DNA from 2 places in the Luteimicrobium sp. DT211 genome. Region 2 is predicted to be linked to the other one. Evidence: predicted binding sites of a transcription regulator. Region 2 holds the regulator's gene; the other holds the start of a gene.
What was found. The regulator HrcA, encoded in region 2, represses chaperone genes, less so after heat shock. The targets are predictions, from matches to a motif close to TTNGCACTCGNNNNNNNCGAGTGCNAA.

Region 1: the regulator HrcA is predicted to act here: its motif matches at 12,674-12,700, upstream of groL (chaperonin GroEL).

The regions. Positions count from the first base shown of each region.
Region 1 covers NZ_JBNCMC010000011.1:53,869-69,341, forward strand. Annotated here, with positions in the region: gene ACLQ14_RS17665 (serine/threonine-protein kinase) at 1-1,666, shown strand, start outside; gene ACLQ14_RS17670 (DsbA family protein) at 2,141-2,971, shown strand; tRNA gene ACLQ14_RS17675 (tRNA-Thr) at 3,128-3,200, shown strand; gene ACLQ14_RS17680 (amidohydrolase) at 3,337-4,584, shown strand; gene ACLQ14_RS17685 (ABC transporter ATP-binding protein) at 4,704-5,618, shown strand; gene ACLQ14_RS17690 (ABC transporter permease) at 5,615-6,460, shown strand; gene ACLQ14_RS17695 (ABC transporter permease) at 6,457-7,281, shown strand; gene ACLQ14_RS17700 (SGNH/GDSL hydrolase family protein) at 7,290-8,117, opposite strand; gene ACLQ14_RS17705 (DUF3263 domain-containing protein) at 8,289-8,603, shown strand; gene ACLQ14_RS17710 (LytR C-terminal domain-containing protein) at 8,671-9,282, shown strand; gene cspE (transcription antiterminator/RNA stability regulator CspE) at 9,443-9,646, shown strand; gene ACLQ14_RS17720 (phytoene desaturase family protein) at 9,652-11,136, shown strand; gene ACLQ14_RS17725 (hypothetical protein) at 11,113-12,069, opposite strand; gene ACLQ14_RS17730 (hypothetical protein) at 12,066-12,611, opposite strand; gene groL (chaperonin GroEL) at 12,853-14,478, shown strand; gene ACLQ14_RS17740 (helix-turn-helix domain-containing protein) at 14,595-15,317, shown strand; gene ACLQ14_RS17745 (DUF4031 domain-containing protein) at 15,292-15,473, opposite strand, start outside.
Region 2 covers NZ_JBNCMC010000002.1:723,735-738,559, forward strand. Annotated here, with positions in the region: gene ybeY (rRNA maturation RNase YbeY) at 1-19, opposite strand, end outside; gene ACLQ14_RS07455 (PhoH family protein) at 16-1,107, opposite strand; gene ACLQ14_RS07460 (ammonium transporter) at 1,238-2,548, shown strand; gene ACLQ14_RS07465 (histidine triad nucleotide-binding protein) at 2,583-2,927, opposite strand; gene ACLQ14_RS07470 (sodium:solute symporter family protein) at 3,165-4,844, shown strand; gene ACLQ14_RS07475 (hypothetical protein) at 4,862-5,236, shown strand; gene ACLQ14_RS07480 (16S rRNA (uracil(1498)-N(3))-methyltransferase) at 5,316-6,104, opposite strand; gene dnaJ (molecular chaperone DnaJ) at 6,112-7,230, opposite strand; gene hrcA (heat-inducible transcriptional repressor HrcA) at 7,306-8,334, opposite strand; gene ACLQ14_RS07495 (MFS transporter) at 8,396-9,913, opposite strand; gene ACLQ14_RS07500 (DUF3097 domain-containing protein) at 10,000-10,887, shown strand; gene ACLQ14_RS07505 (hypothetical protein) at 10,900-11,973, opposite strand; gene ACLQ14_RS07510 (DUF4190 domain-containing protein) at 12,169-12,645, opposite strand; gene hemW (radical SAM family heme chaperone HemW) at 12,759-14,036, opposite strand; gene lepA (translation elongation factor 4) at 14,044-14,825, opposite strand, start outside.

The sequences.
Region 1 (15,473 bases), on a different contig from region 2:
CCGGATCGTCGCGCGCCTCGGCCAGGGTGCGACCGGGGCGGTGTACCGCGCGGAGGACGGCGGCGGGAACCCCGTCGCGATCAAGGTCCTGCACGCCGGCCCCGACACCGACGAGTCCGCCCGCGCCAGGCTCGCGCGCGAGGCGGCGACCCTGCGCCGCCTCGACCACCCCGCCGTCGCGGCCGTCCTCGACGTCGAGCTCGAGGGCGAGTCGCCCTTCATCGTGACGGAGCTCGTCGACGGGACCAGCCTCGAGGACGACGTCGCCCGCCACGGCGCGTACGACGCCGACCGGCTGGCCGCGCTCGCGGGGAGCCTGGCCGACGCGCTCGAGTCGGTGCACGGGGCCGGCGTCGTGCACCGCGACCTCAAGCCCAGCAACATCATGGTGACGGCGCGCGGGCCCGTGCTCATCGACTTCGGCATCGCGCACGGGTTCGAGGACGCCCGCATGACGACCGAGGGCCTCGTCATGGGGACGCCCGGGTACCTCGCCCCCGAGATGCTCACGGGCGCGAGCCCGTCCGTCGCGACGGACTGGTGGGGCTGGGCGGCGTCGCTCGCGTTCGCCGCGACCGCGCGCGCGCCCTTCGGGGTGACGCCCGTCGACGCCGTCCTCGCCCGCGCCCAAGCCGGGTCCGCCGACCTGCGCGGGCTCGGGCCGCTGCGCACGGACGCGATCGCCGGGGCGCTCCGGCCCGACCCGGCCGAGCGCTGGGAGCCCGCGGACGTCGTCGGGAGCCTGCGCAAGGCCGCCGACGTCGGCGACGACCCGGCCGCCGTGTCGCCCGCCGACCTCGCCGCAACCGTCGCGCTCGGCGCCCCCGACCAGTGGCCCACCCAGGTCGTGACCCGCGACCCGCGCACCGCTCCTGTCAACGACGGCCGGACGCGCGCCATCGCCGCGGACGTCCCGCCCCCGCCCCCGCCGCCCACGGACGATGCCGCGCCGGTGTACGGCGTCGGGGGCGAGCGCGCCCTCGGGGCCGACGACGCCGACACCGACTGGCTCCGGCCCGTGCTGGAGGAGGTCTACGAGGCCCCGTCCGGGTACGTGCGGCCCAGCCACGCCGCCCGCTCCGCGCTCCTGTTCACGCTCGCCCTGCCGCTCGTCGCCGCGGCCGCCACCTGGCCGGGGCTCGCCTTCGTGGCGCTCGCCGTGCTCGTCGTCCTCGCCCGGTACGTCGGCTACGCCGCCAACTCTCTGCACGGCCGCCGCGAACGCCGCGGGGTCGGGCGCTCCGACCCCGCACGCGTCGCCGTCAGCGCTCCCTGGCACGTCGTGCGCGCCGCCGTCGGCTCGCTCCCCTCCCTGGTCATCGCGGGGTGCGCCGGACTGGTGCTCGTCGTCGGGTCGTGGTGGGTGCTCGACCGGCAGGTCCTGGTCGCCGACACCGACCACCCCGACCAGAACGCGCCCTGGCTGTACGGGCTCGTCCTTGCCGGGACCATGGCCGTCGCCGTCCTGCTCGCCTGGTTCGGGCCCGCGACCGCCACCACCCGCGAGGGCGCGCGCGCCGGGCTGCGGCACCTCGTCCCCGGGCGGCGGGCCGCGCTCGTCGTCGGGGTGCTGGCGCTCGCCGCCGCCGTGTGGTTGGTGTGGATCGCGTGGGACGCGCACGCGATCGGGTGGTGGCCGTTCCCCGGGGCGCCTGACTTCTCCTGAGGTGCTTCGGGCGTCCAGCTGTCGGTCGGTCGTGGGTCCGGGGGTGTGCGCGCGACCTACCATCCGCCTCCCTCGTTCCTCGGTCGGCTCCCGCCAGCCCCGCCACGGTCGCGCGCACACCCCCGGACCCACGACCTCGCGCGCCGTCTCACCACCGTGCCGGTGCCGCACTGCCCGCAGGTTGGGTTCCCCGCGATCGTCGCCCCTCGCCTCGCCGAGCGCGGCGTTCACGACCGGGACCGCCGCCGAACACGGGGGCGTGCACCGATTCCTGCGTGATCTGGTGCGCAAGCCCGTGGTCGAGGCACGGTGGGCCCGGCAGTGCGGGCGGGGAGCATCCGCATGCTCGACGGCGCCGGTTGCGGCAGGGCGGGCGTGTTCAGCCCACGTTCAGGCCGGCGCGTTTGGATACGCTGTGCCCCTACGGAGCGAGGCACCGGTACGTGCCGCGCGCGAACGAGAACAGGACACGGGATGCCCGACGACTCGAACCTGACCAAGGCGCAGCGCCGCGACGCCGCGCGCGCCGAGGCCCTGAAGCTGCGTCAGGAGCAGGAACGCCGCGAGAAGCGGAACCGCTTCATCACGATCGGCGTCCTCGTCGTGCTCGTGGTCGTGGTCGTTCTCGCCGTGGTCTTCATCAACCAGGCCAACAAGCCGAAGTCGCTCGCGGATCTCAAGGCGCCCTCGACCGCCGAGTCCGTCAAGGACGGCGGCGGCATCCCCGTCGACAAGGACGGCGTGGCCGGCAAGACGAATGCCGGTGCCGTCACGCTGGATCTGTACTACGACTACATGTGCCCCCGGTGCGGCGAGTTTGAGAAGGTCAACAAGGACGACCTCGACTCGCTGCGCGAGGACGGGACCATCACGTTCGTCATGCACCCCGTCGCGATCCTCAACTCGTCTTCGCAGGGCACGAACTACTCGACGAGGTCCGGCAGCGCGTTCGCGACGGTCGCCGACCAGGAGCCCGACAAGGTCATCCAGTTCCACGAGGCGCTCTACGCGAACCAGCCGAGCGAGGGCAGCACGGGCCTGACCGACGACCAGCTCAAGGCCTACGCAGTCCAGGCCGGGGTGTCGCAGAAGGTCGCCGACCAGTTCAGTCAGCACACCTTCGGCGACTGGGTCGACGCCTGGACGAGCAACGCCGGCAAGGACAAGAACCTCATCAACGCGCAGAGTGGTGGCTTCGGCACCCCCACGATCCTCATCAACGGCAAGCAGTGGACCGGCAACTGGTCCCAGGCGGGCGCGCTGAAGTCCGCGATCGAGGCGGCGAAGTCCGGCTCGACGAGCTGACGGACGACCGGTCGCCGAGAGCGACCCACGACGGAGCCCGGACCGCCACGGCGGCCCGGGCTCCGTCGTCTGCGCCCGGCACGGAGCGCCCGGTAGGCTGTGCGGCGCATCCGTGTGCAGGCCGGGAGCCTTCCGTGCCCGGTCGTCGCACGACGTGCCGCCTTAGCTCAGCTGGTAGAGCGCTCGCCTTGTAAGCGAAAGGTCGTCGGTTCGAACCCGACAGGCGGCTCCGTTCAGCTCGTCCGGCGCAGGCGGGCCGGCCGCCCGAACCATGCTTTGCGCGGTTCGGCCGTGATGCCCGGTGCGCTTTCGCGGGACCCCGAGGGTGCCCGTAGCGTGGTGGGCAGCCGACCCGGGGGGATCCGATGGCTGCTCACGAGAACGTCCCGTTTGACCCCGCCCTGACGGACCTCTACAAGGACCTGCACCGGCATCCCGAGCTCGGCTTCCAGGAGCACCGCACGGCCGACGTCGTCGCCGACCGGCTGCGGGCGTCCGGGTTCGACGTGACGACCGCCGTCGGCAGGACGGGCGTCGTCGGGGTGCTGAGGAACGGCGCCGGCCCGACCGCTCTGCTCCGGGCCGACATGGACGCCCTCCCGGTCGAGGAGGAGACGGGGCTCGCCTACGCGAGCACCGCGACGGCGACCGACGAGAGCGGGAGGACCGTCCGTGTCGACCACGCGTGCGGGCACGATCTGCACACGACGTGCCTCCTCGGGGCCGCCGACGTCCTGGCGCGTGACCGCACGAGCTGGGCGGGCACGCTGGTCGTGGTGTTCCAGCCGGCCGAGGAGCTCGGCAAGGGCGCGCAGGCGATGGTCGACGACGGGCTGTACGACCGCGTCCCTATCCCCGACGTGGTGCTCGGGCAGCACGTCGCCCCCCTGCCGGCCGGCAAGATCGCCGGGCACGCGGGCGCGTCGTACGCGGGCTCCGACTCGTTGCGCGTCCGGCTGGTCGGACGGGGTGCGCACGGTTCCATGCCGCAGGCGTCGATCGATCCCGTGGTGATGGCGTCGGCGACCGTCCTGCGCCTGCAGACGATCATCTCGCGGGAGGTCCCGAGCACGGAGACGGCGGTCCTGACGGTGGGCTCGATCCACGCGGGCGACGCGGCGAACGTCATCCCGGGCGACGCGGAGCTGCAGCTCAACATCCGCAGCTTCGACGAGGCGACGCGGCAGCGGATCCTGGCGGCGGTCGACCGTGTCGTCAAGGGCGAGGCCGCGACCGCCGGAGCGACCGACGAGCCCGTGGTCACCGCGACGGAGCGGTTCCCGGTCGTCGTGAACGACGCCGGTGCGCTCGCCCGGACGCTGGGCGCCTTCGCGGCGTGGCTGGGCCCCGACAAGATCCTCGACCCAGGAGCGGGCGGAGGCAGCGAGGACGTCGGGGTGCTCGCGACCGCGGCCGGCGCCCCGTTGTCGTACTGGTTGCTGGGCGGCACCGACCCGACGCTGTTCACGACGGGAGACATGAGTGACCCCGCGCTCCTCACGGTCCCGTCCAACCACTCGCCCCGCTACGCCCCGGTCCTCGACCCCACGCTGCCCGACGGCGTGACGGCGCTCGTGACCGCCGCCCGGACCTGGCTTCCGCCCTCGGGCTGACCGGCGTGGGCGGTCGCGGCTACCGTGTCCTGGTGCCCACGACACCGACGCCCGAGGGGGCACGTCCGCCCCAGCCTGCACCGCTGACCCGCGCCGCCGCGACGTCGGGCGGCGGTCCGGTGGTGTCCGCACGCGGCCTGACCAAGCGCTTCGGCGACTTCGTCGCGGTGGACGGCATCGACTTCGAGGTCGCGCCCGGCGAGTCGTTCGGGCTCCTCGGCCCCAACGGTGCCGGCAAGTCGACGACGATGCGCATGGTCGGCGCCGTCTCGGCCCGCTCGGGCGGGGAGCTCACCGTCCTCGGCCTCGACCCGGACGACCACGGCCCCCGCATCCGCGCCCAGCTCGGCGTCGTCCCGCAGGAGGACAACCTCGACGGCGAGCTCACCGCGCGCGGCAACCTCGTGACGTACGGCCGCTACTTCGGGATCCCGCGGGCGGTGTGCGCTCAGCGCGCCACGGAGCTGCTGGCCTTCGCGCAGCTCAGCGAGCGTGCGGACGCGAAGGTCGACGAGCTGTCGGGCGGGATGAAGCGTCGCCTGACGATCGCCCGCGCGCTGGTCAACGAGCCGCGCCTGCTCATGCTCGACGAGCCGACCACCGGCCTCGACCCGCAGGCCCGCCACATCCTGTGGGACCGCCTCTTCCGGCTCAAGGAGCAGGGCACGACGCTCGTCGTCACGACCCACTTCATGGACGAGGCCGAGCAGCTGTGCGAGCGGCTCGTCGTCGTCGACCACGGGAAGATCATGGCCGAGGGCAGCCCGGCCCAGCTGATCCGCCGCTACTCGTCGCGCGAGGTGGCCGAGCTCCGCTTCGGCACGGACCGCAACGAGGCCGCCGCCCGCGTGCTCGCGGAGGTCGGCGACCGCCTGGAGATCCTCCCCGACCGCGTGCTCGTCTACGCGTCCGACGGCGAGGCGATCCTCGAGCAGGTCGCCGCGCGCGGGCTGCGGCCCACCACGAGCCTCGTGCGCAGGTCCAGCCTCGAGGACGTGTTCCTCCGCCTCACGGGGCGGAGCCTGATCGAGTGAGCGCCGCCCTGCCCGACGCCGCAGCGCCCGACGCCGCAGCGCCAGAGGCCCCCGTCCGGAGGTTCGGCGCCTGGTACGTCGCCGAGTACCGCCTGCGCGCCATGAAGGCGTACGGCTGGACGATCGTCGTGGGCGGCCTGGGGAGCCCGCTGCTGTACCTCCTGGGCCTCGGCATGGGGCTCGCGACGTTCATCGACACACCCGTCGCGTCGGGCCCGAACGGCCCCGTCGACTACGTGGTCTTCGTGGCCCCGGCGCTCCTGGTCACGGCCGCGATCTCCGTCGCGACGGAGGAGTTCACCTACGTCATCATGGAGGGCTTCCGCTGGCGGAAGCTGTTCTGGGGCCTCAACGCGACGCCCGTCCAGCCCGGGCAGATCGCCGGGGGCATCGTCATCGCGGTGCTCGCCCGGATGCTGTTCACCACGGTCGCGTACGCGCTCCTCGCGCTGGCGTTCGGGGCCCTCGGGAACCCGTGGACGGTCGTCGTGCTGCCGTTCGTCGGGGTGCTCGGTGGTCTCGCGTTCGGGCTGCCGCTGATGGCGTACTCGGCGGGGCTCACCGAGGACAAGGGCCAGTTCGCGATCGTGCAGCGGTTCATCTTCACGCCGATGTTCCTGTTCTCCGGCACCTTCTACCCGCTCGCGACCCTCCCGGGCTGGCTGCACTGGATCGGTTGGGTCTCGCCGTTGTGGCACGCGACCCAGCTCGGCCGCGTGATCTCCTACGGCGAGAGCGAGCCCGGCTGGCTGATCGCGGTGCACCTCGTCGTGCTCGTCGGCCTCGTCGCCGGCGGGGCGGTCGCGGTGAACCGCCGCTTCACGAGGAGGCTGCGCGCATGACCGACGCACTCGCCGGCGGCCTCGGCGGACGGTCGGGTGGCGTCAGCGCCCTGTACGCGGGCAACGCGCGCGCCGTCGTCGCCCGCAACCTCTCGGCGACGAAGACCAGCAACTGGACCGTCGTGCTGTCGGGCTTCTTCGAGCCCGTGTTCTACCTGCTCGCGATGGGCGTCGGCCTCGGCACGTACGTCGGCGACGTGACCCTGCCGTCGGGGCTCACCGTCGAGTACGCCGCGTACATCGCGCCCGGGCTCCTCGCGGTCTCGGCCATGAACGGCGCCGTCTACGACTCCACGTGGAACGTCTTCTTCAAGATGCGGTTCGCGCGCCTCTACGAGGCCATGCTGGCGACGTCGCTCGGGCCGCTGGACGTCGCGCTCGGCGAGATCTCGTACGCGCTGCTGCGCGGCGCCGTCTACGCGACCGGGTTCCTCACCGTCATGCAGGTCATGGGGCTCAACCTGTCGTGGACGGCCGTGCTCGCGCTGCCCGCCGTCGTCCTCGTCGCGTTCGCCTTCGCGTCGTTCGGCATGGCGATCACGAGCCTCATGAAGACGTTCCAGCAGATGGACTGGATCAACATCGTGCTGCTGCCGATGTTCCTGCTGTCGGCGACGTTCTTCCCGATCAGCGTCTACCCGGCGCCCCTGCAGTGGCTCATCCAGGCGATGCCGCTGTGGCACGCGGTCGAGCTGGTCCGCGGCCTGACGACCGGCGACCTCGCGCCGGGGATCTGGTGGCACGTCCTGTACTTCGTCGCGATGATCGGCCTCGGGCTGACCGTCACGACCCGGCGGCTGCGGGCCCTCTTCCTCGCCTGACCCGCGGCTCAGGGCCAGTCGGTCAGGTCCGGGTACTTCGCGGCGCGGCCGTCGCCCGACGACTCGTGCCGCAGCCGGCGCCCGATCCACGGGCCGACGTACTCGCGCGCCCAGCGCGCGTTCCCGCGCGCCCGCTCGGAGAACGGAGCCCGGGGGAGCGCCGCGAGCGGGGCGTCCCAGTCGGCGTCGTCGGGGGCGAGCCCGAGCCCGACGAGCGCGGCGTCGGCGACGCGGCGGTGGCCCTCGTCGGTCAGGTGGATGCGGTCGGAGGCCCAGACGCGCCAGTCCTGCAGCGCCCGCATGCCCCACAGGTCGAGCACGTGCGCGCCGTGGCGGCGTGCGATCGACCAGATGTTGGTGTTGTAGACGCCCACCCGCGACCGGGTCAGGGACACGACGGGGCTCTCGCTGGCGTCGAACCCCGTGGCGAGCAGGACGTCGGCGCCGGCCGCCCTCAGCCGCACGACGGCGTCCTCGAGCCGCTGCGAGAGGAGGTCCACGTCGGCGCGCGGCCGGAGGATGTCGTTGCCGCCGCCCACGAGGCTCACGAGGCCGGGCTCGAGGGCGAGCGCGCGGGGGACCTGGTCGGCGATGATCGGCCCGAGCAGCTTGCCGCGGACCGCGAGGTTCGCGTAGCGCAGCGGCTCCTGGCCGCCGGCGACCCGGCGCGCGGAGAGCGAGGCGGCGAGCCGGTCGGCCCAGCCACGGCACCGGCCGGGCGAGGCGGGGTCCGTGTCCCACAGACCCTCGGTGAACGAGTCGCCGACCGCGACGTACGAGGACCAGCGGGGCGTCTCGGCGGGTGGGGGCGTGTCGGTGGCGGCGTCGGTTGTCACCTGGCCATTGTGGCCCGCCGCGGGGCCGGGTCTCGCTACGCCGCGGTCGCGCGTCGGACGGCGCGGGCGAATGACACCCGTGTGGTTCGCGCCGTACCCTGGGCGGGTCGGGTCGGGACGGACCGGCACCCGCCCACCGGCACGGTGCGGCGGGCGGCGAGAGGAGCGGGGATGGGCGAGGCCGTCGGGCGGCTCACGGACGCACCGGGCGCAGGGCAGGTCGGCGACCGGGCCTCGGGGCTCGACGAGCAGGATCGCGCGATCCTCGACTTCGAGCGCCAGTGGTGGAAGTACGCGGGCGCCAAGGAGGCCGCGATCTCCGAGCTCTTCGGCATGACCGCGACCCGCTACTACCAGACCCTCAACGCGCTGATCGACACGGACGCCGCGCTCGCGCACGACCCCATGCTGGTCAAGCGGCTGCGCCGGCTGCGGTCCGCCCGGCAGCGCGAGCGTTCGGCCCGCCGGCTGGGTTCGGGCGCGTGACCTGCGGCGTCGCCGCGGGCGTGGGCGCGACTTCGGAGGCTCCGGCACCGGCGGTTACCCTGTGCCGGTGAGCAAGAGCTACCGGTACCCCCCGGACGAGTTCGACGACGTCCCCGAGGACGCCCCGACGGGCGTCCACCGGGTGCCGCGCAGCCCCTGGCGCAAGGTCGTCCCGTTCGTCGTCGTCGCGGTCGTCTTCGCCGTCGTGGCGTACGGCGGCGTGACGCTCGCGTCGAACCTGCTGCGCTCGGACGGCGCGAGCGCGACGGACAAGACGACGTCCGCCTCGAAGTCGACCACCAAGTCCACCCCGAAGGCGACCAGCAAGCCGAAGGCGACCAAGACGGCGTCGGGCTCCGACGACACGGCCGGGGCGGACGACACGGCGAGTGCTGACGTCGACCATGCGACGGCGGTCGCCGTGAAGAACGGCGCGGCGATCACGGGGCTCGCAGCCAAGGGCGCGGCGAAGCTCACCGCGGACGGCTTCACGACCGTCACGGCCGCGGACTACACGGGCACCAAGCTCGCGGACTCGGTCGTCTACTACGTGCAGGACGGCGACAAGGCGACCGCCCAGGAGGTCGCGGCCACGCTCGGCATCAGCGACGTCGAGCAGGTGAGTGCGCTCAGCGGCGGCGCGCCGATCATCGCCGTGCTGGTGCACGACCTCTCCTGACCCGGCTCCGGCCGGCCGGTACCCACCTCGCGAAACGCACCACCCGGGGCATTCCCCTCGCGCGCGGTCGCGGCTAGGCTCGCACGTGCACCGCGGCGATCGACCCGCGGGCGGACATGGCAGGCAGCGCCGGGACGGCCGAGCGCAGAAGGAGACTCAGATGGCCCAGGGCACCGTCAAGTGGTTCAACGCCGAGAAGGGGTTCGGCTTCATCACCCCGGAGGCGGGCGGCCAGGACGTGTTCGTGCACTACAGCGCGATCCAGTCGGATGGTTACCGGTCCCTCGAGGAGGGGCAGCAGGTCGAGTTCGAGGTCGGGCAGGGCCAGAAGGGCCCGCAGGCGGAGCAGGTCCGGCCGCTCTGAGCGGTGTGAACGGGTCGCGTCCCGCCCTCGACGTCGTCGTCGTGGGGGCCGGCCCCAACGGTCTCGCGGCGGCGGTCACGCTGGCCCGCGCGGGCCTCGGCGTGCAGGTCCTCGAGGCGCAGGACACCGTCGGCGGCGGCGCGCGGACGCTCGACCTGGGCCTGGCCGACGGCGTCGTCCACGACGTGTGCTCGGCCGTCCACCCCATGGCGTGGGCGTCGCCGTTCCTCGAGGCGTTCGGCCTCGCGGACCGCGTCGAGCTGCTCGTCCCCGAGGTGTCGTACGCGCAGCCCCTCGACGGCGGCCGCGCCGGTATCGCGTATCGCGACCTCGAGCGCACGGTCGCCGGGCTGGGGCCCGACGGCGCAGCGTGGCGCGACCTCTTCGGGCGGCTTTCCCCGCACTGGCGTGACGTCGTCGCGGTGGCGCTGGGGGACAAGCGCTCGTTGCCGCCCGGCGTGAGCGCGTCGACGCCGTGGTCGGCGGTGCGCTTCGGGCTCGCCGCGCTCGAGCAGGGCACGCCGGCCTGGAACCTCCGGTTCAAGGGCGACGAGGCGCCCGCGCTGCTCACGGGCATCGCCGCGCACACCATCACCTCGCTCCCGTCGATGGCCGGGGCCGGCACCGCGCTGCTGCTGGGCGCGCTCGCGCACGCGGACAAGGGCTGGCCGATCCCGCGCGGCGGGTCCGGCGCCATCGTCGCCGCGCTCGTCGCGGACCTCGAGGCGCACGGCGGCGAGGTCCTGACCGGGCGGCCCGTCCGGACGCAGGCCGACCTGCCGGCCGCCCGCGCCTACGTCTTCGACACGACGCCCCGGACGCTGCTCGAGGTCTTCGGCGGCCGCGTCCCGCCGCGCGCCGCGCGCGCCCTGAACGCGTTCGGCTACGGGAACGCGGCGTCGAAGGTGGACTTCGTGCTGAACGGCCCGGTCCCGTGGAAGCACCCGGAGGTCGGGCTCGCGGGCACGGTTCACGTCGGCGGGACGCGGCGCGAGATGGCGGTCGCCGAGCGCGAGGTCCACGCCGGCCGGCACGCCGCCCGCCCCGTCGTGCTGCTGAGCGACCCCGTCGTCGTCGACGAGACCCGCGAGGTCGGCGGGCGGCGCCCCCTGTGGGCCTACACGCACGTCCCCGCCGGCTCGACGGTCGACCAGACGGAGGCGGTCACGGCGCAGATCGAGCGCTTCGCTCCGGGGTTCCGGGACGTCGTCGTCGCCTCCCGGGCCACGACGGCGGCCGACATGCCGGCGCACAACGCGAACTACGTGGGCGGCGACATCGCGGCCGGCGAGGTGAACCTGTACCGGATGTTCGCGCGCCCCACGCCCTGGCTCGACCCGTACGGCACCGGGCTCGACGACGTGTACCTGTGCTCGGCGTCGACCCCGCCGGGGCCGGGCGTGCACGGCCTGGGCGGCTGGTTCGCGGCCCGGCGCGTGCTGCGCCGCACCTTCGGGGTCCGCGCCCTACCGGAGCTCGGCCGCGGCTGACGGCGCGTCGGCGACGGCACCCGCGAGGGCGTCGTCGGGCGCGGGGAGGTGGAGCACCCGCCGCCGCGCCCAGGGCACGAGTCGCTCGAGCGGCAGGAACGCGAGCCAGCAGATGACGGTCGGCAGGAAGTGGATGCCCAGCGCGATGTACGTGATCAGGTGGAACACGCAGATGAGGGCGAACACCGCGTAGACCAGCCGGCCCCGCACCCACAGCGCGATCGGGGACAGGAGCTCGGCGATGAACAGGATCCACTGCCCGACGCGGAGGAGCCCGGGATAGTCGATCGACCAGCTCACGACGGAGCGTCCGCGGCGCATGAGCGACCAGATGATGACGGAGCTGTTCGGCCAGGCGAACAGCCCGCCGGTGCGGACGATCTTCTGCAGCGCGGACCCGAAGTACGTCATGACGACGGCGATCTGGATGCAGCGGATCGCCCAGCCGGCGGCCTCGGACGGCGTCTGGTCGGTGAAGCGGGCCGGCGGCACCGTCGGCAGGAGCAGGAGCGCGAGGACCAGGGCCATGTGGTCGTGCGAGACGTACGCGAACCCCTGCGAGTTCTCCATCCACGCGAGGAAGACGACGCCGGCCACCCAGCCGGTCACGCGCCCCGCCCACTGGAGCGGGCGCGCCGCGCACGCCATGAGCACGGGGGTGGCGAGGCACGTGGCGACGAGCGTCCACTGCATGACGTACCCGCCGGTGGGCGTGGGCTCGGGCAGGGGCAGCACCCGGCCGATCAGCGTGGGCTGGTAGAGCTCGCGGGAGTAACCGTGCCCGATCACGTCGTGGGTCAGGACGAAGATGTCCCAGATCGTGAAGAGGTAGAGGGCCGCCCGGAGCACCGCGATCCGCGCCAGGGCGACGGGCGACAGCCACCACCGGGCCGTCGTGCGCGCGGCCCTGCCGACGCCGGTCGTCGCGTTCACTTCACGCCTCCCGCGGGTACCTGGTAGACGCCGAGCACCTCGACGGTCTCCTCGCCGGTGGGCCGGCCGTCGTGGAGCTGCTTGGTCGTGCGCTTGAGCGTGAGCTTCACGAGGGGCGGGCGGTTCGGGTAGCGCCACGCGTACGCGCGGGCGACGCCGGCGAGGAGCTCCGGGTCGTCGACGATCCGCTGGAGCTGGCCCTCGATCTCGGCGTGCCCGACGCCGATGCCCATCTGGTCGAGCCAGATCTTGACCTCGTCGCCGTCGGCCGTGGTGCCCGTGATGAACGTCGACCGCACGGTGCCGTTCGGGTTGGTCGCGAACGCGTACTGGGACAGGGACCCGAGGGGGAACCAGTCGTTGGTGTTCTTCCACGACGTCGGGACGAGCTGGGCGACGAGCAGCACGACCAGCGCGGCGCCGGCGACCCCGAGGCGCCAGGTGCGCGCCGTCGTGCCGAGCCTGCGCGGCGTCGGTCCCGGCGGCGTCGGCTCCGTGCCGGGCGGGCGCGGCGTCGCGGCGCGGGGATCCCCGTTGGACATGCCGCGAAGCCTAGCGTTTCGCGGAGGGCGGACGGCTCCCTCGCCCGGGGGAGGGTCGGCGCCTTGCACTCGCCTGGGCCGAGTGCCAATAATGGCGTTAGCACTCTCGCATCGAGAGTGACAAAAACCGGGTCGACCGGCGAGGCCCCGGACCGCACGCGTGACCTGAACGCGAGCGGTCGGGCCGTCCGTCGCGGGCGTCGGAAGACCTACCCAAGCCACCAGCGGAGGATCTGTCCCCATGGCCAAGATCATCGCGTTCGACGAGGAAGCTCGTCGGAGCATGGAGCGCGGGCTGAACCAGCTCGCGGACACCGTCAAGGTCACGCTCGGCCCGAAGGGCCGCAACGTCGTTCTGGACAAGAAGTGGGGCGCACCCACGATCACGAACGACGGCGTGAGCATCGCCAAGGAGATCGAGCTCGACGACCCGTACGAGCGCATCGGTGCGGAGCTCGTCAAGGAGGTCGCCAAGAAGACCGACGACGTCGCGGGCGACGGCACCACCACCGCCACCGTGCTCGCCCAGGCGCTCGTGCGCGAGGGCCTGCGCAACGTGGCCGCCGGCTCGAACCCCATCGCGCTGAAGAAGGGCATCGAGAAGGCCGTCGAGGCCGTCACCGAGCAGCTCCTCAACTCCGCGAAGGAGATCGAGACCAAGGAGGAGATCGCCGCCACGGCCGCCATCTCCGCCGGCGACCCGGCGATCGGCGAGCTCATCGCCGAGGCGCTCGACAAGGTCGGCAAGGAAGGCGTCATCACCGTCGAGGAGTCGAACACCTTCGGCCTCGAGCTCGAGCTCACCGAGGGCATGCGCTTCGACAAGGGCTTCCTCGCCCGCTACTTCGAGACGGACCCGGAGCGCCAGGAGGCCGTCCTCGAGGACCCGTACGTCCTGCTCGTCGAGTCGAAGATCTCGAACGTCAAGGACCTCCTGCCGGTCCTCGACCAGGTCATGAAGGCCGGTCGCTCGCTCCTCATCATCGCCGAGGACGTGGACGGGGAGGCGCTCGCCACCCTCGTGCTCAACAAGATCCGCGGCACCTTCAAGTCCGTCGCCGTCAAGGCCCCGGGCTTCGGCGACCGCCGCAAGGCCATGCTCCAGGACATCGCGATCCTCACGGGCGGCCAGGTCATCACCGAGACCGTCGGCCTCAAGCTCGAGAACGCCACGCTCGACCTCCTGGGCCAGGCCCGCAAGGTCGTCGTGACGAAGGACGAGACGACGATCGTCGAGGGTGCGGGCGACGCCGACCAGATCACCGGTCGCGTCAACCAGATCCGCAGCGAGATCGAGAAGTCGGACTCCGACTACGACCGCGAGAAGCTCCAGGAGCGCCTCGCCAAGCTCGCCGGCGGCGTGGCCGTCATCAAGGCGGGCGCGGCCACCGAGGTCGAGCTCAAGGAGCGCAAGCACCGCATCGAGGATGCTGTCCGCAACGCGAAGGCTGCCGTCGAGGAGGGCATCGTCGCCGGTGGTGGCGTGGCCCTCATCCAGGCCGGCGCCGTGGCGTTCGCCAAGCTCGAGCTCGAGGGCGACGAGGCGACCGGTGCTCAGATCGTGAAGGTCGCGATCGAGGCCCCGCTCAAGCAGATCGCCGTCAACGCGGGCCTCGAGGGCGGCGTCGTCGTCGAGAAGGTGCGCAACCTCCCGTCGGGTCACGGCCTCAACGCCGCGACCGGCGTGTACGAGGACCTGCTCGCCGCGGGCGTCAACGACCCGGTCAAGGTCACGCGCTCCGCGCTGCAGAACGCGTCGTCGATCGCCGCGCTGTTCCTCACCACCGAGGCCGTCGTGGCCGACAAGCCGGAGCGGACGCCTGCTGCGCCCGCCGGTGACGGTGGCATGGGCGGCATGGACTTCTGAGTCCAGCCTCTCCTACGACGGGCCGTCGGCCCCGGCGCGAGCCGGGGGCGGCGGCCCGCCGGCGTACCGGGGCGCGCGTTCGTGGTCCGGTGGACCGCTCGGGGAAGATGGATCGCATGGACGGGCTGCTGGACCGCGCGGTGCACCTCCTGTCGGCGTTCGACGACGACGGTGCGCCGCTGACACCGACCGAGCTCGCGGCGCGCGCGGGCCTCGCCACGTCGACGGCACACCGCATCGCGACGGACCTCGAGCGGCTCGGGCTCCTCGCCCGCACGGCGTCGGGCGGGTACGTCCCCGGCACGACCCTGTGGGCGCTGGGGGAGCGCGCGCCGGTGGCGACCCGGCTGCGCGAGGCGGCCCTGCCGCACCTGCGGCGGCTGCACGAGCTCACGGGCGCCCAGGCCCACGTGACGGTGCTCGATCCCGCGGCCGAGGGCGCCTCCCGCCTGAGGTGCGTCGTGCGGGTGCGCGGCGGCGACCCGGCCGACGCGACGGGCGCCGAGCGTGAGCCGGCGGTCGGGTCGGACGCCGCGCTGAGCGCCGTGGCCGTCGCCCTGGGCCTCACGGGCCCCGCCGGCGCACGCGCGACCGAGCTGGCGCTGGTGCGAGCCGACGACGGCACGCTCGGCCTCGCCGCGCCCGTGCCCGAGGTCGACGGGCTGCCGGCCGCGGCGGTCGGCCTCGTCGTCGGGCCGGCCGACGACGCCGACGCGACCGCGCGGCGCGCCGGGCCGCTCGTGGTCGCGGCGTCCGTCGCGGTGGCGCGCGACCTCAGCGCCGACGACGGCGCCGGGGGAGCGCAGCTCGTGGTCAGTGCGGGTGGTCCGACGGGCTGAGAGCCCGCCGGGACGCGCGGTCGCGCCCGCGTACGCGCAGCCCCGAGGCCGCGAGCCGGCGGACGAGCTCGCGCCGGTCGACCGGCACCGCCCCCGCCGCGACGAGCTCGTCGTACCGCTCGACCGGGTAGTCGTAGTGGTCGAGGTCGAACGCCC
Region 2 (14,825 bases):
TGTTGACCTCGATGCTCATGCGCGGGCTCCTCGGTTGTCGCGGCCGGGACGGTCGTCGCGGCGGTCGTGGCGGCGCTGTCCGGCGCCGGAGGCGACGTCCCACCGCGCGTACGCGTCGATGATGTCGCTCACGAGCCGGTGCCGCACCACGTCCGACGACGTCAGGCGGCAGAACTCGACGTCCTCGACACCCGTCAGCACGTCCTCGATGACCCGCAGGCCCGACGTCGTGCCGCCGGGCAGGTCGACCTGCGTCACGTCGCCCGTGATGACCATCTTCGAGCCGAAGCCGAGGCGGGTCAGGAACATCTTCATCTGCTCGGCGGACGTGTTCTGCGCCTCGTCGAGGACGATGAATGCGCTGTTTAGCGTACGGCCCCTCATATATGCCAGGGGCGCGACCTCGACGGTGCCGTTGTCGATGAGCCGCGGGATCGAGTCGGGGTCGACCATGTCGTGCAGCGCGTCGTAGAGCGGGCGCAGGTAGGGATCGATCTTCTCCGACAGGCTGCCGGGCAGGAACCCGAGCCGCTCCCCCGCCTCGACCGCCGGGCGGGTGAGGACGATCCGGTCGACCTGCTTGGCCTGCAGCGCCTGCACGGCCTTCGCCATCGCGAGGTACGTCTTGCCTGTACCGGCGGGGCCGATCCCGAACGTGATGGTGTTGGCGTCGATCGCGTCGACGTAGCGCTTCTGCCCGACCGTCTTGGGCCGGATCTGACGGCCCCGGCTGGACAGGATGTTGAAGGTCAGGACGTCGGCGGGGCGGCTCGCCGTCGGGGCGGTCAGCATGCCGATCGAGCGCCGGACCACGTCGGGCGTGAGCGGCGTGCCGGACTCGGCGATCTCGACGAGCTCGTCGAGCAGGCGCGAGACGAGCGCGACCTCGCCGGGCCCGCCGGCGACCGCGATCTCGTTGCCGCGCGCGTGCACGTCGACGCTCGGGAAGCCGTCCTCCACGGCGCGCAGCACCGAGTCACGGCTGCCGAGGACGGCGACCATGGGGACGCTGGGAGGGACGACGATGCGGTGCTCGATCCGAGGGCTGCTCGCGGCGCTGCCCTGCGCGGCGGGGTCGGGGGCCTCGGGACGGGGTGTCGATGTCATGAGCCGGCTGACGCCGTCGCTCTCCTTCGGATCTCGGGGACGGCTCGATGTGCCGAGTCGTGGAACCCCATCCTATCGACGCCCGTCCACCCTGTATTTTGACGCCGCCCACCCGAGAGGAACGCCCGCCATGACAGCCCTCCCGCACGCCCTGCTGTCCGCAGCGCCGGCGCACGTCGACGCCGGCGACACCGCCTGGGTCCTCGCGTGCACCGCGCTCGTCCTCCTCATGACGCCGGGCCTCGCGTTCTTCTACGCCGGCATGGTGCGCTCCAAGCACGTGCTGGCCATGATCATGCAGAGCTTCGCGTGCATCGCGATCGTCTCGGTGACGTGGGTGCTGGTGGGCTACTCGCTCGCCTTCGACGACGACGCCGGCGGCGGCCTCGTGGGCGGCCTGCACCTGGTCGGGCTGGCCCACGCGACGGCGGGGGTGCCGGGGACGGACCTCACGATCCCGCCGCTCGTGTTCGTGCTCTTCCAGCTGCTCTTCGCGGTCCTGACGGCGGCGCTCCTCACCGGGGCCACGGCGGACCGGATGCGCTTCGAGCCGTTCGTCGTGCTCGTCGCGGTCTGGTCTGTGGTCGTCTACGCGCCCGTCGCGCACTGGACCTTCTCGCCCGACGGCTGGCTCCACCGCCTCGGGCTCCTCGACTTCGCGGGCGGCACCGTCGTCGAGACGTGCTCGGGTGCGTCCGCGCTGGCGCTCGTCCTCGTCCTCGGCCCCCGGCGCGGCTGGCCGCGCGAGATGATGGCGCCCCACAACCTGCCCCTCACGCTGCTCGGCGCGGGGCTCCTCTGGGTCGGGTGGATCGGCTTCAACGCCGGCTCCGCGCTGAGCGCCGGGACGCTCGCAGCGAGCGCCGCGCTCGCGACGCACCTGTCCGGCGTCGGCGGCATGATCGGCTGGCTCGCGCTCGAGAAGCGGCTCACCGGCAAGGCGACGACGCTCGGCGCGGCCTCGGGCGCGGTCGCGGGCCTCGTCGCGATCACGCCCGCGGCCGGGTACCTGCAGCCGCTGCCCGCGCTCGCGGTCGGGGTCGTCGCCGGCGCGGTCTGCCTGTTCGCCATCCGGCTCAAGTTCCGGTTCCGCTACGACGACTCGCTCGACGTCGTCGCGGTGCACTACGTGGGCGGCGTCGTCGGGACGCTCTGCGTGGGGCTGTTCGCCGCGGCCGCCGTCAACCCCGCCGTCGCGCACCAGGGGCTGTTCCTCGGCGGCGGGCTCGAGCAGCTCGGCACCCAGGTGGTGGGCGTCGTCGCTGTCTCCACGTTCGCGTTCGCCGCGACGTACGCCATCGCGCGCGTGCTGCACGCGACCATGGGGCTGCGCGTCACCGCCGACGACGAGCACGCCGGCCTCGACGCCAGCCAGCACGCCGAGACGGCCTACGAGCTGACCACCACGTCGACCCTCGGGCGCGGGCACGGCCACGGCTGACCACCGACGGCGGCGGCGCGGGGCTCGCGTCGGGTCAGGCGGGTGTCCAGCCCAGCCGGGCGCCCGCGAGCACGTGGCCGTGGGTGTGGAAGACGCTCTGGCCCGACCTGGCCCCGGTGTTGAAGATCAGCCGGAACTCCCCCTCGTCGAGGTCGGTCGCGACCTGCTGGCCGAGCGCGACGACGTCGGCCAGGAGCTGCGGGTCCGCGGCCGCGAGCGCCGCGACGTCGCGGTGGTGCTCGCGTGGCACCACGAGCACGTGCACCGGTGCCTGCGGGTCGATGTCGCGGAAGGCGAGCGCGCGGTCCGTGGAGGCGACGACGTCGGCCGGGATCTCGCCGGCGACGATCTTGCAGAACAGGCAGTCGGGCTGGCTCATGGGTCGCCACGCTAACGCCCCGTCGGCCCTCGCGCGCGCGACGGCGAACGCCGTGCATCCCTCGCTCACCGCCCCGGTCGGGCATCGTCACCGACCGATCAGCTCCGAACACCTCCAGACCGTTTCCTGAGCGCAAAGTTGCTACATGTCCACGGTCCGTCGTAGCGTGCCGGAGCCCCACGGCGGCGCGTCGACTGTCGCCGGCGCTCCGTCGTCCCGTCAGCACGAAGGAGCCGCATGAGAGTGCTCGCCGAGACCACCTCGGGCATTCACCTCGACCTCGGATGGGTCGACTACCTGATGGTCGTCGTCTACTTCGGGGTCGTCATCGGCATCGGGTTCGTGGCCCGGCGCCAGGTACGCACGAGCATGGACTTCTTCCTGTCCGGCCGCCGGATGCCCGCCTGGATCACCGGTCTGGCGTTCGTCGCCGCGAACCTCGGTGCCACGGAGATCATCGGCATGGCCGCGAACGGCGCCCAGATCGGGATGTCGACGCTCCACTACTACCTCGTGGGCGCCGTGCCCGCGATGGTCTTCCTGGGCCTCGTGATGATGCCCTTCTACTACGGCTCGAAGGTGCGCTCGGTGCCGGAGTTCATGCTCCGCCGCTTCGGCAAGGCGCCCCACGCGGTGAACTCGATCGCGTTCGCGGTCTCGAACGTGCTCATCGCCGGCATCAACCTCTACGCCATGGCGATCGTCATCGAGGCGATGCTCGGCTGGTCGCTGTGGGTCGCCATCCTCGTGTCGGCCGGGTTCGTCCTGGTCTACATCACGCTCGGCGGCCTCTCCTCGGCGATCTACAACGAGGTGCTGCAGTTCTTCGTCATCCTGGCCGGCCTCATCCCGCTCACGATCGTCGGCCTGCACCGGGTCGGCGGCTGGGGCGGGCTCCAGGACTCGTTCGCCAAGACCGACCCGCTGCACCTGTCGGCATGGAAGGGCACCGGGATCGGCGACGTGACCAACCCGATCGGAGCGAACTGGCTCACGATCGTGCTCGGCCTCGGCTTCGTGCTCGGCTTCGGCTACTGGACCACCAACTTCACCGAGGTCCAGCGCGCCTTCTCCGCGAAGAACATGTCCGCGGCGCGTCGCACGCCCCTCATCGCGGCGTTCCCCAAGCTGTTCATCCCGTTCATCGTGGTCATCCCCGGCCTGATCGCGGCCGCGGTCCTCGGCAACCAGCTCAGCGGCGCGGACAACTCGGGCCTCACGTACAACGACGCCATCCCGAAGCTCATGCAGATGTACCTGCCGACGGGCGTGCTCGGCGTTGCCGTGACCGGGCTGCTCGCCTCGTTCATGGCCGGCATGGCGGCCAACGTGTCGAGCTTCAACACGGTGTTCACCTACGACATCTGGCAGCGATACATCAGGCCGAAGATGCCCGACGCCCACTACCTCAAGGTGGGTCGGCAGGTCACGGTGGTCGGCGTCCTCGTCGGCATCGGCACCGCGTTCATCGCCTCGCGGGCGGAGAACATCATGACGTACATGCAGACGCTGTTCTCGTTCTTCAACGCGCCGCTGTTCGCCGTCTTCATCGTCGGACTGCTGTGGAAGCGCATGACGGCGTCCGCCGCGCTCTGGTCGTACCTCGCCGGCATCGCCGCGCCCACCGTCGTCTGGATCGCCTACCTCAACGACGACACCCTGTTCTCGTCGGCCACGGCCGAGACCATGTACGGCGCGATCATCTCGTTCGTCACGGTCCTCGTGGTCGCCGCGATCATCACGCCGCTCACCAGGCCCAAGGACGTGAGCGAGCTCAAGGGGCTGGTCTACGGCGTCGGCAGCATCGACATGCGGGCAGGCGCGGTGGCCACCGACACCGCCTGGTACCGCTCGCCCGCCCTGCTCGGCACCGTGGCGCTCGTCCTGTGCGTCGTCCTCTACCTGCCGTTCCTGTGACACCCGAGGAGCATCCCGTGAGCCAGAACAGCAGCCCCCTGCACGAGCGCGTGCCGGCCGGCATGGTCTCCCACCACGCCGAGCTCACGACCGAGGAGCAGGAGGCGCACGTCCGCTCGACCCGCCGGTTCGACCTCCGGCGCATCATCGGCGCGATCTTCGTCTTCTACGGCGTTCTCGTGCTCGTCGTCGGCCTCGCCGACCCCACGGCCGACAAGGCGAAGACCGGCGGCATCGCCATCAACGTGTGGACCGGGCTGGCGATGCTCGTCGTCGGAGGGGTCTTCTTCCTCTGGGACCGCCTGCGGCCCGTGCCCGCCGAGGACATCCTCGCGAGCTATGAGGAGGAAGAGGAGGAGCGGGCCGTCGGCGAGGGCCGCGACCTGGGCTGAGCCCTCGCGACGGTCCTCGGACCGACGCACGAGGACGCCGCGCGGCACGGCCGCGCGGCGTCCTCGCTCGCGGGTCGGATCAGGCCCAGCGCCCCAGGCGCTCGCACAGCAGCGTGAGCGCGACGGGGCCCGCGGTCGAGGTCCGGAGCACGTGCGGGCCCAGCCGGACGGGGCGCCCGCCCGCCTCGGTGAGGCGCTCGAGCTCGGCGTCCGAGATCCCGCCCTCCGGCCCGACGACGACGAGCACCTCCGGGGTCGGGGCGCCCGGCGCGCCTGCCTCGGGCAGGGCCAGGGTGCCGAGCGGCTCGGTGGCGTCCTCGTGCAGCACCGCGACCCGGCCGCCGGCCGCGACGGTCTCCCGGACGACGTCGGCGAGCGCCGTCGTCGTGACGTCGGTCCGCACCTCGGGCACGCGGGCCCGGCGCGACTGCTTGGCCGCGGCCCGCACGGTCGCGAGCCAGCGCGCCCGGCTGCGGGCCGCGCGGTCGCCGCGCCACACCACCACCGAGCGCTCGGCCTGCCACGGCAGCACCGCGTCGACGCCCACCTCGGTCGCTGCCTCGATCGCGAGCTCGTCGCGGTCGCCCTTCGCGAGGGCCTGGACGAGCACCAGCCGGACCGCGGGCTCGGGCTCGGTCTCGACGGCCTCGACCCTCAGCTCGAGCGTGTCCCGCTCGGCCCGCACGACGACGGCGAGCAGGCGGGTGCCCTCGCCGTCCACGACGTCGACCCGCTCCCCCGCCCGGCGGCGCTGCACGACGCCCGCGTGACGCCCCTCGGCGCCGTCGAGCACGTACGTGTCGCCCGGCTCGACCCGCGACAGCGGGTCGGCCGCGCTGCGCTCGGCGAGGAAGACGGGCGCGCTCACGCGCCGCTCACCGCCCGGAGAGCTTGTCGCGCAGCCGCGAGAACACGCCCGGGTGGGCCGCCGACAGGCGCGGCTCCGGCTTCTCCTCGCCGCGCAGGCGCGCGAGGGAGCGCAGCAGCTCGGCCTGCTCCTCGTCGAGCGTCGTCGGGACCTGGACGTCCACGTGGACCTGGAGGTCCCCACGACCCGACCCGCTCAGGTGCCCCACGCCGAGCCCGCGGAGCGTCACGACCTGCGCGGGCTGGGTGCCCGCCCGCAGATCGACCTCCTGCTCGCCGTCGAACGTGTCGAGGGTCAGGTTCGCGCCGAGCGCCGCCGCCGTCATCGGGACCTCCAGCGTGCAGTGCAGGTCGTCCCCGCGGCGCACGAAGGTCTCGTGAGGGCGCTCGCGGACCTCGATGTAGAGGTCGCCCGCGGGGCCGCCGCCCGGGCCGACCTCGCCCTGCGCGGTCAGGCGTATGCGGGTGCCCGTCTCGACGCCGGCGGGGACGTTGACGGAGATGGTCCGGCGCTCGCGCACCCGGCCCTCGCCGCCGCAGTCGACGCACGGCTCGGGGATGACGGTGCCGAAGCCCTGGCACGCGGCGCACGGCGCCGTCGTCATGATCTGGCCGAGGAACGAGCGCTGGACACGCTGCACGACGCCCCGGCCCTTGCAGACCTCGCAGGTGTGCATGCTCGTGCCCGGGCGGCAGCAGGTGCCGCCGCACGTCCGGCACACGACGGCGGTGTCGACCTGGAGCTCGCGCTTTGCTCCGAACACGGCCTCCTCGAGGTCGACGTCGAGCCGCACCAGCGCGTCCTGGCCGCGGCGCGAGCGCGGCACCGGCCCCTGCTGCGCCTGGCCGCCGCCGAAGAACGTCTCGAAGATGTCCTGGAAGCCGAAGCCGCCCGAGCCGCCCATCCCGCCGCCCGGGGCGGTGGGGTCGACGCCGAGGTCGTACTGCTGGCGCTTGTCCTGGTTGGACAGCACCTCGTAGGCGCGGGACACGTCCTTGAAGCGGTCCTCCGCGTCGGGCCCGGCGACGTCCGGGTGGAGCTCGCGCGCGAGCTTGCGGTAGGCCTTCTTGATCTGGTCGGCGCTCGCGTCGCGCGGGACGCCGAGGATCTCGTAGTAGTCGTTCACCAAGTCACTCTCAGGCACGGGTGCGGGCAGGGATGTGGTCGGACGAAGCAGTCGGGGGCAGGGTCGCGGGCACGGTCAGTTCGCGAGGATGCGGGTCAGGTAGCGCGCGACCGCGCGCACCGACGCGATCGTCGCCGGGTAGTCCATGCGGGTGGGGCCGATCGAGCCGATCGCCGCGACGACCTCGCCCTCCGAACCGTAGCCCGTGGTCACGACGGACGTCTCGGAGAGGCCGTCGTACTGGGTCTCGTGGCCGATCCTGACGCGGACGCCCGACCGGTCGCCCGCGTCCTCGGCCATCTCGGTGAGCAGGCCGAGGAGGACCACCTGTTCCTCGAGCGCCTCGAGGACGGGACGCAGCGCGTGCTCGAACCGCATGCCGGTCCTCGCGAGGTTCGCGGTGCCCGTGAGGACGAGCCGTTCCTCGCTCTCCTCTGCCAGGGTCTGGACGATCACGTCGGCCACGCGTCGCGCGAGCTCCTGCACGCCGTCCTCGAGGCCCTGGGCGACGTCCTCGAGCGCGGAGCCGAGCAGCGGCAGCCGCTTGCCGGCCGCGGCGGCGTTGAGCCGTGCGCGCAGGACGGTCAGGTCGCTCTCGTCGGGCACGGACGCGACCTCGAGCATCCGCTGCTCGACGCGGCCGGTGTCGGTGATGATGACGACGAGCAGCCGGGTCTGCCCCACTGCGACGAGCTCGAGGTGCCGCAGGCCCGAGCGGCGCAGCGACGGGTACTGGACGACGGCGACCTGGCCCGTGAGCTCGGCCAGCAGGCGGCCCGCGCGGGCCACGACGTCGTCCAGGTCGACCGCGCCGTCGAGGAACTGCTCGATCGCGTGGCGCTCCGGCTGGGAGAGCGGCTTCACCGTGGCGAGGTGGTCGACGAAGAGGCGGTAGCCCGTGTCCGTCGGGATCCGGCCGGCCGACGTGTGGGGCTGGGCGATGTACCCGGCCTCCTCGAGGGCCGCCATGTCGTTGCGGATCGTGGCGGGCGAGACGCCGAGGTTGTGCCGTTCGGTGAGCACGCGCGACCCGACGGGCTCGCGCGTGCGGACGTAGTCCTCGACGATCGCACGCAGCACGTCGAGCCGTCGCTCCTCGCTCACGCGTCCTCCTGTCGCAGCCGGCCCGGGGACGGGTGGCACTCTCACCCCCGGAGTGCCAATCCTACGCCGCCCGGGTGCGTCCGTCGGGAGCCTCGCCGTCGTCCGCGCCGTCGCCGCGGTCGTCGGCGCGCACCCGGCGGCGCGCGTCCAGCAGCGCGACGACGAGCGCGCACAGGACCAGCCCGATCGTGATCAGGAGCCCCCGGCCGACCGCGGTCGCGCCGCTCGCCCCGGACGCCCGGGACCCGTAGTAGACGGACAGGACCGCCGAGATGCCGACCGCCGAGCCGACGCGCTGCCCGACCTGCAGCATGGAGCCCGCGACGCCCGCCCGACGCACGGGCACCTCGGCGAGCGTGAGCGTCTGGTTGGGCGCGATCACCAGTCCTGAGCCCGCGCCGGCGAGGCACTGCGTCGTGGCGACGACGCAGCACAGCAGCACCGTGCGGCCCGGCTCGTCGCCGATGATGCGGATCGCCAGGTCCGTGCCCGCGAGGCCGACCACGACGACGCAGAGCGCCACGACCACCACCGGTCGGCCCCAGCGCGCGACCGCCCGCCCCGACGCGAGCGCCGAGATGCCCGACGCGACCGCGAAGGGCAGCCCCACCAGGCCGGCCTGCAGCGCGGTCAGCCCCAGGTCGTTCTGCAGGAACAGCGTGACCACGAGGAACACGCTCGTGAAGCCCGCGAAGTAGGCCAGGCCCAGCAGCGCCCCGAACCGGAACGAGCGGAGCCCCAACACCTCGGGCGACAGGACCGGGTCGCGTCCCCGCCGCTCGTACCGGCGCTCCCAGCCGACGGTCGCAGCACCCAGCGCGGCCGCGAGCGCCAGGAACCACCAGCGCGCGGGCGCGTCGCCGGAGCCCGTGGTCAGCACGAACGGCGTCATGAACGCGACCGTCGCGGCCGCGACCCCGACCAGCCCGACAGGGTCGAGGGCGCTGCGGCGCACCGCCACCGGACGCGGCACGACGCGCAGGCCGTAGACGAGCACCACGGCGACGATCGGGACGTTGATGCCGAACACCCAGCGCCACCCGTCCTGCTCGCCGAACGCCTGGATCAGGAGGCCGCCGAGCAGCGGCCCGATCGCGGTCGCGACCCCGACCACGGCGCCGAACATCCCGAACGCCCGCGCCCGCTCGAAGCCGCGGAACTCCTGCTGGATGTACCCGGTGACCTGCGGGCTGACGACGCCCGCGCACGCCCCCTGCACGAGCCGCGCGACGGCGAGCCACTCGTCGCTGGGCGCCAGGCCGGCGGCGAGGCTCGCGAGCGCGAAGGCGACGAGGCCCGCCAGGAACAGTCCCCGCCGGTGCCCGGCGTCGCCGAGGCGGCCCGCCGGCACCAGCACCAGGCCGAACGCCAGCGTGTAGCCGGCGACCACGAGCTGCAGGGCCGTCGCCGACGCGTCCAGGGCGTGCTGGATCGACGGCATAGCGACGTTCACGATCGAGACGTCGAGCAGCGTGACGAAGCCCGCCGCGAGGCAGACCGCCAGGACCCGCCACCGCTGCGGGTCGGTCTGCAGGTCGGTCTGCTGGTCCGTGCCGTGCCCGGCGGCGTCCGACGTCATGGTTCCGGTGCTACCACGACGGGCCCGTCCTCGCCTGCGGCGGGTCGCTCACCGCCGTCGTCCGCGGCGAAACCTAGGGTGTCCGGGTGAGCTTCGACCGTTACGGCCCCGACGTCCTCGCCCCCGCCGCCGGCGCGGGCCCCGGCCCGGTGCGCGGCTCAGCGCACCACCGCCCCCGGCCCTCCTCGCGCCCCGTTCCCGCCGAGCGGGGGCTCGTCGTCGAGGACGTCGAGTCCGGCTGGGTGGGCGCCGTCGTGCGGGTCGAGAAGTCCGGCGGGATGCACGTCGTGGTGCTCGAGGACCGGCGCGGGCGGACCCGCACCTTCAGCCTCGGCCCGGGCTTCTGGCTCGACGGCGCACCCGTCGAGCTCGTCCCGCCCACCGCCCCGGCCGCGCCCCGGGCGCCCGCGCGGACCGCGTCGGGGTCGCGCGCCGTCGTCGGGCAGCGCGCCCGGGTGGCCCGCGGGTCGCGGATCTGGGTCGAGGGCAAGCACGACGCCGAGCTCGTCGAGAAGGTCTGGGGTGACGACCTGCGCGTCGAGGGCGTCGTCGTCGAGCTGCTCGACGGCGTCGACAACCTCGCCGACGCCCTGGCCGACTTCGCGCCCACCCCGGAGCGGCGGGTCGGCGTGCTCGTCGACCACCTCGTGCCCGGCTCGAAGGAGCGCCGCCTCGCCGACGAGGCGCTCCGGACGGTGCCGCGGGGCACGGTGCTCGTCCTCGGGCACCCGTACGTCGACGTCTGGCAGGCCGTGCGACCGCAGCGGATCGGGCTCGACGCATGGCCCGTCATCGCGCGCGGCACCGAGTGGAAGCTCGGGATCCTCCGCGAGCTCGGCTGGCCCGCCGACGGTCCCGGCGCGACCGGCCGCGCGTGGCAGCGGATCCTCGGGACCGTGCGCAGCTACGCCGACCTCGAGCCCAGCCTCCTCGGGCGGGTCGAGGAGCTCATCGACTTCGTCACCGCGGGCTGACGCACCACCGGATCAGAGCGGCATCGCGCCGGTCAGCCGGCGGTACGTGAACGCGTACGCGAGCAGGCCGATCGGGATGGCCGCGAGCAGGCCGACCAAGCAGACGATCGCGCCGAGGATCACGATGCCGATGGCGGCGAGGATGAGCACGATCACGACGCCCGGGTTCTCGCCGACCACCCTGAAGCTCGACCGGATCGCCGTGAACGCGTCCTGCCCGGCATCGAGCACGAAGTACAGCGCGAACGTCAGGAAGAACTCGAGGACCAGCAGGACGATCGGGCCGACGACCGGCAGGTAGCCGAGGACGAACGACAGCACGCCCACGACGACCGCGAGCAGGACGACCTGGCCCACGTTCCGGAGCCTGAAGAAGTCGCCGAACCGGGCGCGGCCCTTGTACGTGGTCGCCAGCGCCCCGCTCACGAGGAACGCGAGGACGACGTACGAGAGGATCGAGCCGACGGCTGCCAGCAGCACGTTCCCGAACCCGCGTGCGTCGTCGAGGCGCTGCTGCAGGTCCTCCGTGGACGAGCCGCTGAACGCGGCCCGAAGACTCGCGCTGAAGATGAGATTGATGACGACCGCGATCACGAACACCACGAGCACCGCGCCGATCCAGACGCCCGCGTTCGACCAGAACTTGCTCCAGCCGTACGAGACCGCCTGCCCGACCGTGACGGGGGCGCCCGTCGCCCAGCTGGGCTGGGTCGTGCCCGTCGCGGGCGGCGCCGCCGGGAAGCCCCCTGGAGGCTGCGGGTAGCCGCCGGGAGCCTGCTGGCCGTACGCGGGAGGCTGCTGGCCGGGGGGCGGATAGCCCCCGGGCGGCGGGTACGCGCCCGGCTGGGCGGGGGGCTGCTGACCGTACGGCGGCTGCTGCCCTGGAGGCGGGTAGCCACCGGGCGGCGGATAGCCGCCGGGTTGGCCGGGCGGGGCCGTCGGCGGCTCCGGCGGCTCGGTCGGCTGCGCGGGCTGAGCCGGCTGGCTGGGCGGCGCGGGCTGAGCGGGCTCCGTCGGCTCCCCGGGCTCGTACGGGGAGGTCGGCTCGTTCGGGTCGCCGCCAGGGCCGTTCGGGTTGTCGCTCATGTCGTCCTCGTCCTCGTCGCGTGGATCAACGGGGCCGGTGGACGCAGGACATCCGCCCCGGGGCCCAGCATGGCGCAGGACGACGGCGCTGTCGCGGGGGACGTGCGCCACCGGGGACGGATCGTCGCCGTCATCACCCGAGCGCCGCGGGGCACGTCGACCGTACGGGCTCGACGTGCCCGGCGGCGGTCCGCCTCACTGGGAGACGCGGTAGACGACGCCGATCACGGAGACCACGGTGCCGATGATCCCGAGGACGATGCCCGCCTGGGCCGCGCCGCGGTTGGTCGCCAGACCCTGCGCCACCGCTGCCTTGCCCTTGTTGCCGAGGACGATCGCGGGGATGCCGGCCAGGAGACCGAAGCACACGATCGACAGGATGCCCAGCACCAGGGCCCAGGTGCCCAGGTTGTTCTTGCTCGTCGCGGTCGGCGCCCCGTAGCCGGCCGCCGGGTACTGCGGCGCGGCCGGCGGGTAGGCACCCTGCGGCGGGAACCCGGGCTGCCCGGTCGGCTGCTGGGGCGGCGGGTACGCCCCAGGCGCCGGCTGCGCCGGTGGCGGGTAGGCGCCCGGCTGCACCGGGGGTGCTGCCGGCGGCTGCTGCGGCTCGTTCGGCTGCTGCGGCTCGTTCGGGTCTGCGCCCTGACCGGGGCCGTAGGGGTTCTCGCTCATATCGTCCTCGTCGCGTCGATGGGTGGGTCCCGTGAAGGTCGGGACATTCGCCCCGAGTGCCCAGCATCGCGCAGCAGCGTCGCGGTGTCACGGGTGGCACGCGGCGGGTCGGCTCAGTCCGTCAGCTCGCGGACCACGGCGTCGGCGAGGAGCCGGCCCCGCAACGTGAGCACGACCCGGCCCCGGACGGCCTCGCGTCCGTCGAGCAGACCGTCGGCGACGAGCCCCGCGACGGCGGCTCGTGCCCTCGTCGAGAGGTCGGCTGTGGGCAGGCCGTCGTGCAGCCGGACGGCGAGCATGACGCGTTCGAGCCGCGCGTCGTCGGCGGTGAGCAGCTCGCGCCCGGCCGCGGGGCTGCGGCCGGCCTCGAGGGCTGCGGCGTAGGCGCGGGGGTGCTTGACGTTCCACCAGCGCACACCCGCGTGCTCCGGCTCGGGCTCGTGCCCCGCACCCGGGGCCCCGACGTACGAGTGCGCGCCCGGCCCGACGCCCCACCAGTCGTCGCCGCGCCAGTAGGCGAGGTTGTGACGGCTCGCATGCGGGCCGTGCTGACCGCCGCGCGCCCAGTTGCTCACCTCGTACCACTCGAGCCCGGCGGCCGAGAGCAGCGCGTCCGTGAGCTCGTACTTGGCGGCCTGGTCGTCCTCGTCGGGCAGCGCGAGCTCGCCGCGCCGCACCTGGGCGAACATCCGGGTGCCCGGCTCGACGACGAGCGCGTACGCCGACACGTGGTCGACGCCGGTCGCGAGCGCTGCCTCGACACTGGCACGCCAGTCGGCCACGCTCTCTCCGGGCGTGCCGTAGATCAGGTCGAGCGACACGTCCAGGCCGGCGTTCCGGGCCCACGCCACGACCTCGGGGATCCGGCGCGGGTCGTGCGTGCGCTCGAGCGTCGCGAGGACGTGCGGCACGGCCGACTGCATCCCGAAGCTCACGCGCGTGAACCCCGCGTCGACCAGGGTGCGGAGGGACGCCGGGGTCACGGAGTCGGGGTTGGCCTCGGTGGTCACCTCGGCGCCGTCGGCGAGGCCCCACGTGTCGCGGACGCCGCGGAGCAGGCGCGCCAGGTCGTCGGCCGGGAGGACGGTCGGCGTCCCCCCGCCGAAGAACACGGTCGACACGGGCCGCCCGCCCAGCCCGGCATCGTCGAGCACGCGCGCGGCGAGATCGAGCTCCCGGAGCGCGGTGTCCGCGTACGCGACCTGCGAGGCTCCCCCGCCGAGCTCGGCCGACGTGTAGGTGTTGAAGTCGCAGTACCCGCACCGCACGGTGCAGAACGGCACGTGGACGTAGACGCCGAACGCACGCTCGGCTGGTGCGGCCGGTCGCACCCAGGCCGGGAGCGCGCCGTCGTCGGGGACGGGCTCACCCTCGGGCAGGGCGGGGCTCATGACTGCGTCACTTCTTCTTCGCGTCCTTGTCCGCGGTCTTGCCGCCACCAGCGGCGTCGGAGGACAGCGCGGCGATGAACGCCTCCTGCGGCACGTCGACGCGGCCGATGGTCTTCATGCGCTTCTTGCCCTCCTTCTGCTTCTCGAGCAGCTTGCGCTTACGCGTGATGTCACCGCCGTAGCACTTGGCGAGGACGTCCTTGCGCATCGCGCGGATCGTCTCACGAGCGATGACGCGGGCCCCGACCGCCGCCTGGATGGGCACCTCGAACTGCTGGCGCGGGATGAGCTCCTTGAGCTTCGCCGTCATCATGACGCCGTACGCGTACGCCTTGTCCTTGTGGACGATCGAGCTGAACGCGTCGACCTGCTCGCCCTGGAGCAGGATGTCGACCTTGACCAGCTCGGCGACCTGGTCGCCCTGGGCCTCGTAGTCGAGGCTCGCGTAGCCGCGGGTGCGGGACTTGAGCTGGTCGAAGAAGTCGAACACGATCTCCGCGAGGGGCAGCGTGTAGCGCATCTCGACGCGGTCCTCGGACAGGTAGTCCATGCCCAGGAGGTCGCCGCGCCGGGACTGGGAGAGCTCCATGACGGCGCCGATGTACTCGGCCGGGGTGAGGATGGTCGCGCGGACGACGGGCTCGCGGACCTCGCGGATCTTGCCCGCCGGATACTCGCTCGGGTTCGTGACCGTGACCTCGCTGCGGTCGTCGAGCGTGACGTCGTAGATGACGTTCGGGGCCGTGGAGATGAGGTCGAGGTCGAACTCGCGCTCGAGGCGCTCGCGGA